2 linked regions of the Candidatus Thiodictyon syntrophicum genome follow. The protein of the gene in region 1 interacts with the protein of each later gene in a pairwise test. Links are inferred from orthologs where the notes say so. Each region holds a gene or a part of one and is shown on either strand. Other genes may lie near its edges.

Region 1 (3,255 bases):
GGCCCTGGCCGGTTGGCCGCTGACGGTCGCGACCGCGCCGGTCCACAGCCAGATCGGCAGCGGCTCACTGCCGGTGGACCTGCTGCCCAGCCACGCCCTGGTGGTGCGGCCGCAGGGCCGCCGCGGCGGCGTACTGCGGGAGTTGGAGGCCGCCCTGCGCGCGCTGCCGATCCCGGTGATCGGCCGGGTGGCGGACGGCGCCCTGTGGCTCGACCTGCGCTGCCTGGAAGACCCGGAGACCTTTCGCGGTCAGTTGCCGATCCTCGCTTCCCATTGCGGCGGTCAAGAAGAGAAGAGGCCGCAAATGAACGCCAATGGACGCAAATGAAGAGAACAGGTTTCTCAGTGATGCTGATCTGTAACCAATATCGCTATTAGCCTATGGAGTAGCAGCTGAGCCGACTTTGAGCGATTATCCTGAAATCCACAGATGAACACAGATGAACACAGATTTGCTCCGAATTGTCATACGCTTATCGCTGATGTCACAATCACCGGCAAGGTGATCTCCCAGCCAAGCGTAAGTCAATGAAACATCTGTGTTAATCTGTGTTCATCTGTGGATAAAAACTCTTTCTGTGGTTATTTGTGTCCATTGACGTTCATTTGCGGCTAACCAATCTTTCCATTTCCCGGCATCCCCCATCGAGCGCCCTATGATCATCGGCACCGCCGGCCACATCGACCACGGCAAGAGCGCCCTGGTGCGCGCCTTGACCGGGGTGGAGACGGACCGCCTGCCGGAGGAGCAGGCGCGCGGCATCACCCTGGACCTGGGCTTTGCCTACCAGGAGATCGACACGGGCGAGGTCCTGGGTTTCGTGGACGTGCCGGGTCATGAGCGCCTGGTGCACAACATGGTGGCCGGGGCGGCTGGGATCGACTACGTGATCCTGGTCGTGGCGGCGGACGACGGCCCCATGCCCCAGACCCGTGAACACCTGGAGATCCTGGACCTGCTGGGCCTGGAGCGGGGTCTGGTCGCCCTGACCAAGATCGATCGGGTGCCGCCCGCACGGGTCAGCCAGGCCGCGGCCGAGGTGCGGGCCTTGTTGCAGGGCACGGCCCTGGCCGGGGCGCCGGTGTTCCCCGTGAATACCCTCTCCGGGGACGGTATCGAGCCGCTCGCGCTGCACCTGCGCGCCGCCGCCGCGGACCTGCCGACGCGCCGCGGCGGCGGCGGGTTCCGGCTCGCGGTGGACCGCAGTTTCAGCATCGCCGGGGCCGGGACCGTGGTGACCGGCATCGTCCTGGACGGCCGGGTCCGCCCCGGTGACCGGCTGCTGGTCTCCCCCGCGGGCCACCCGGTGCGGGTGCGCGGGGTCCACGCCCAGGGCCGGCCGACGCAAGAGGGCAGGGCGGGACAGCGCTGCGCCCTGAACCTCGCCGACCTGCACCGCGATGCGGTCGGGCGCGGCGATCTGGTGCTGGCCCCGGCCCTGCACCTGCCCACCCGCCGACTGGACGTGCGCCTGCGGGTCCTGGCCGCGGAGCCCGGCCCGCTCAAGCACTGGACCCCGGTCCATTGCCACCTGGGGGCCGCCCATCTGACCGGCCGGGTGGCGGTGCTGGACGGCGAGGCCATCGCCCCCGGGGCCGTGGGGCTGGCCCAATTGATCCTGGATGCCGACCTGGCGGCGTTGCGTGGGGACCGCCTCATCCTGCGCGACCAGTCCGCCCGCCGCACCATCGCCGGCGGCTGGGTGCTGGACCCGGAGCCGCCCGCCCGCGGCCGCCGCCGCCCGGCGCGGCTCGCCCTGCTGGCGGCGCTGAGCGAACGCGAAACCTTGAGCGCCGCCGCTGCCGCCCTCGATCTTGCGGAGCAGGGGCTGAGCCTGGAGCGCCTGGAGCGGCACTGGAACCTCGACCCCGGGCAGGCCGCGGCCATCGCCGCGCTGCCCGGCGGCGAGCGGCTGGACACCCCGGCGGGTCCGCTCCTGTTCGCCCGGGCGCACTGGCAGGCGCTCCAACAGCGCGTCCTCGCCGCGCTGGCGCAGGGCCACGCCGAGCACCCCGACCAACTCGGCCCGGACCGCGAGCGCCTGCGCCGCGGCGCCTGCCCGGCCATGGAGCGTGCGGCCTTCGCCGGGCTGCTGGAGCGCATGGTTGCCGCCGGGGCGCTGATGCGCAGCGGCCCCTGGGTCCATCTGCCCGGGCACGCGGTGCGGCTCGCGCCGGCCGATGCGACCCTGTGGCAGACCGGCATCCGGCCGCTGCTGGAGGCGCAGCCGTTCCAGCCCCCGCGGGTGCGCGATCTGGCCCGCGCCCTGGCGCAGGACGAGGCCCTGATCCGCCAACTGCTCCAGCGCCTCGCCGCGATGGGCGAGGTTTACCGGGTCGCGCACGACCACTATTTCACGCCGACGGCGGTGGCGGACCTCGGCGCCATCGCCCTGCGCCTCACCGAGACCGACGGCGCGGCGCGCGCCGCCGCCTTTCGCGATGCCGCCGGCACCGGGCGTAAGCTAGCCATCCAGATCCTGGAGTTCTTCGACCGCATCGGCTACTCGCGCCGCATCGGTGATGACCACCGCGTATTCCGCGACAGCCTGCTGACCCGGTAGGTGTCAGCCCAGAAAGAGCAGTTTAGCCGCAAATGAACGCAAATTGACGTGAATAATCAGAGATTTGGCCTTTACTGTGTGTTCCCCGTCCGGGTGACGTTTGCGACGATGCCAACCAGCAGATTTATTTGCGCTTATTTGCGTTTATTTGCGGCCAAATACTCTTCTTAGGGTCAGTCGCCCGCCTGATCCAGCGGCTCGGGCCCGAGGTGGCCGCGGCGGCTCGCCAGTGGGCCCATGCGCCCCGGCAATGGGTGGGGCGGTGGGCGCACCCGCTTGGCGGCGTACATGGCCTGATCCGCCCGGTGGAGCAGGTCCTCGGCGGTCTCCCCCGCCTGCGGGCCTAAGGCGACGCCGATACTCGCGCTCACGCGGACGCTCAGTCCGCTGAGCCAGATGGGCTTGATCAGCGCCGCCTGGATCTCGTGCGCCACCTGGCGCGCGTGTTCCGGCGCCTCGACGTCGCGCAGCACCACCACGAACTCATCCCCGCCAAGTCGCGCCACGCTGTCGGTATCGCGCACGCTGCGCTTGAGCCGCTCCGCGACCGTCTGGAGTACCGTGTCGCCGGCCGCGTGCCCATGGGTGTCGTTGATCGGCTTGAAGCGGTCGAGTTCGACCACGTCGTACTCGCCCAGGATCAGGACCTCCGCGCCCTTGCGGTAGACCTGGCCGTGCAGGGTGCGGTTCG
Region 2 (3,155 bases), 1.5 Mb from region 1 along the record:
GCCGTCCTCCAGATAGTCGCGCACCTGATCGGCGACCATCACGGCGCAGTTGTCCTCGGCCTCCGCGGTCGAGGCCCCCAGGTGGGGCAGGGTCACCACCCGCGGGTGGTCCTTCAGCAGGTTGTTCGGAAAATCGCAGCAATAGGCGTACAGATGACCCTCGTCGAGGGCGGCGACCACCGCCTGATCGTCCAGGATACCTTCGCGGGAGAAATTGAGCAGCACCGCGCCTTTTTTCATGATCCTCACGCGCTCGGCGTTGATCATGTGCCGCGTCTCATTGGTGAGCGGCACATGGAAGGTCACGAAATCGGAGCGCGAGAGGAGGTCATCGATACTGAGCGCCGGCTGCACGTCGCTCGACAACTGCCAGGCACGCGCGATGGTGATGGTCGGGTCATAGCCGACGACCTTCATCCCCAGGGCGCGGGCGGCGTTGGCCACCTTGACCCCGATGGCCCCCAGACCGATGACGCCCAAAGTACGGCCCGGCAACTCGAAACCGACGAAGTGCTTCTTGCCCGCCTCGACCGCCTTACCGATGGACGCGTCGTCACCCGTGAGGCTCCGGGCGAAGTGCCAGGCCTGGCCGATGTTGCGGGCGGCGATCAACATACCGGCGACGACCAGTTCCTTCACCGCATTGGCGTTGGCCCCAGGGGCATTGAAGACCGCAATCCCCCGGGCGGTCATGGCCGGCACCGGGATATTGTTGGTGCCGGCCCCGGCACGGCCGATGGCCTGCACCGTGTCCGGGATCACGAGGTCGTGCATCTTGGCCGAGCGCACCAGGATCGCGTCCGGGTGGGCGATCTCGGAGGCCACCTCGTAGCGGTCCCGCGGCAGCCGGTCGAGCCCGGCCACCGAGATGTTGTTGAGCGTCTGGATCTTGAACATAGTTAATCAGGCATATCGAAAGCGGTAAGAATGATTAGCCGCAAATGAACGCAAATTAACGCAAATAAACAGCGAGCGGTAAGTGCGCTGCTGGATTTATTTGCGTCCTTTTACGCTCATTTGCGGCAAAATTATCTTCTCTTCTCTGCGCTCAGCCGTGCGTGCGCTCGAATTCCGCCATGTAGGCGACCAGCGCCTGCACCCCCGCCTCCGGCATGGCGTTGTAGATACTCGCGCGCATTCCGCCCACCGAGCGGTGGCCCTTGAGCGTGGTGAGGCCCGCGGCCTTGGCGCCCTTGAGGAAGGGATCGTCCAGGTCCGGCGTGGGGAGCGTGAAGGGGACGTTCATCCAGGACCGGGCGTCCGGTGCCACCGGGTTCGTGTAAAAGCCGGAGGCGTCGATGACGCCATAGAGCATTTGCGCCTTACGCTGATTGATGACCGCCATCGCGTCCAGACCGCCCAGGTCCTTGACCCACTGGAACACCAGCCCCGCCAGATACCAGGCATAGGTGGGCGGGGTGTTGTACATGGAGTCGTTATCGGCCTGGATCTTGTAATCGAGCATGGTGGGGGTGCCGGCCAGGGGTTGGCCGATCAGGTCCTCACGCACGATGACGATGGTCAGCCCCGCCGGACCGATGTTCTTCTGGGCCCCGGCGTAGATCACACCGAAGCGCGACACGTCGATGGGACGCGACAGGAGCGTGGAGGACATGTCCGCCACCAGGGGCGTGCCGCCGCAGTCCGGCACATAGGGGAACTCCACGCCCTCGATGGTCTCGTTCGGGGTGTAGTGGAGATAGGCGGCAGCGGACTTGAGCTTGAGCTCGGACTGCTTTGGTGCGCGGGTGAAATGCTCGTCCTCGGTGGTGGCGGCCACGTTGACACGGCCGTAGCGGCGCGCCTCGGCGATCGCCTTCTTGGACCAGGAGCCGGTGTTGAGATAGTCCGCCCCCTCGGCCCCGCGCAGCAGGTTCATCGGCACCATGGCGAACTGGGTGGAGGCCCCGCCCTGGAGAAACAGCACTTTGTAATTGGCGGGGACGCCGAGCAGTTCACGCAGGTCCGCCTCGGCCTTGGCTGCGATGGCCATGAACTCCTTGCCGCGATGGCTCATCTCCGCCACACACATGCCGCTGCCCTGCCAGTCCAGCATCTCGTCCCGGGCCCGCAGGAGCACGGACTCGGGCAACATGGCCGGACCGGCGCTGAAGTTATACACGCGTGACATGTTAAATCTCCGCTCAACTGTCTGAAATGGTGGCCCCGCAAGCACGGGGCCGGGCCTAATCGGCAGGCGTTTCGCCCGCTTCGTCGTCCCCATCAGCGCCCGGCTCGGTGTCCGGGTCGTCTTCGTTGTCCAATTCGTCGCTCGCAACGCCGCCCGGGTCGCCGTCGGCCGCCTCCCCGGTCTCGTCCGGACCTGTCCCATTCTCGCCCTCCAGGGCAACGATGCGCTCGACATACCGCAGTTTCTCCCCTGACCCCAGGCTGATCAGCTTCACCCCCTGGGCGGGACGGCCCACAACCGGGATCTGGTCGACCGGCGTGCGGATCAGGGTACCGCCCTCCGTGATCAGCATGATCTCGTCGCCGGGACGCACCAGCACCGCGCCCACCTGGGCGCCGTTGCGATCACTACCGGCGATGGCGATGACACCCTTGGTCCCGCGGCCCTTGGTGGGGAACTCGGCCACCGTGGTACGCTTACCATAACCGTTTTCGGTCACGCACAGGATGGTCCCGGGCTCCGGTACCACGAGCGCGATGACCCGCTGGCCCTCGTCCAGCATGACCCCGCGCACCCCGTGGGCACCGCGGCCCATGGCCCGGACGTGGTCTTCGCTGAAGCGCACCGCCTTGCCGGCGGAGGTGAAGAGCATCAGGTCGCGCTGCCCGTCGGTAATGGCCACGCCGACCAGAACCTCGTCTTCATGCAGGTCGATGGCGATGATGCCGCGCGCGAGCGGCCGCGAGAACTCGGTCAGCGGGGTCTTCTTGACTGTACCGGCGCTGGTCACCATGAAGACGAAGTAGCCCTCCTCATAGGCACGCACCGGCAGGACCGCGTTGATGCGCTCCCCCTGCTCCAGGGGCAGCAGGTTGACCATGGGCCGACCGCGCGCCCCGCGCCCGGCCTGCGGCAACTCGTAGACCTTGAGCCAATAGACCCGGCCGCGGCTGGAGAAGCACAGCACCGTGTCGTGCGAGTTGGCGACGAAGATCCGGTCGATAAAGTCCTCTTCCTTGAAGGA

The links.
Region 2: the proteins of selB (region 1) and serC interact in binary tests that used the Escherichia coli proteins (3 or more experiments, as listed by UniProt). The link is inferred for Candidatus Thiodictyon syntrophicum from one-to-one orthologs.

Annotation. Positions count from the first base shown.
Region 1 is NZ_CP020370.1:6,420,461-6,423,715, reverse strand. Bases 172-3,110 are described here. They hold selB (selenocysteine-specific translation elongation factor), read left to right. Parts: upstream 172-656; coding sequence 657-2,564; downstream 2,565-3,110. Other genes in these bases: THSYN_RS27515 (diguanylate cyclase domain-containing protein), read right to left, coding at 2,738-3,110; selA (L-seryl-tRNA(Sec) selenium transferase), read left to right, coding at 172-328. In the rest of the region: more of selA, read left to right, coding at 1-171; more of THSYN_RS27515, read right to left, coding at 3,111-3,255. UniProt on the Escherichia coli protein: Translation factor necessary for the incorporation of selenocysteine into proteins. It probably replaces EF-Tu for the insertion of selenocysteine directed by the UGA codon. SelB binds GTP and GDP.
Region 2 is NZ_CP020370.1:4,927,384-4,930,538, forward strand. Bases 91-2,929 are described here. They hold serC (3-phosphoserine/phosphohydroxythreonine transaminase), read right to left. Parts: upstream 2,132-2,929; coding sequence 1,049-2,131; downstream 91-1,048. Other genes in these bases: THSYN_RS20825 (3-phosphoglycerate dehydrogenase family protein), read right to left, coding at 91-897; gyrA (DNA gyrase subunit A), read right to left, coding at 2,187-2,929. In the rest of the region: more of THSYN_RS20825, read right to left, coding at 1-90; more of gyrA, read right to left, coding at 2,930-3,155. UniProt on the Escherichia coli protein: Catalyzes the reversible conversion of 3-phosphohydroxypyruvate to phosphoserine and of 3-hydroxy-2-oxo-4-phosphonooxybutanoate to phosphohydroxythreonine. Is involved in both pyridoxine and serine biosynthesis.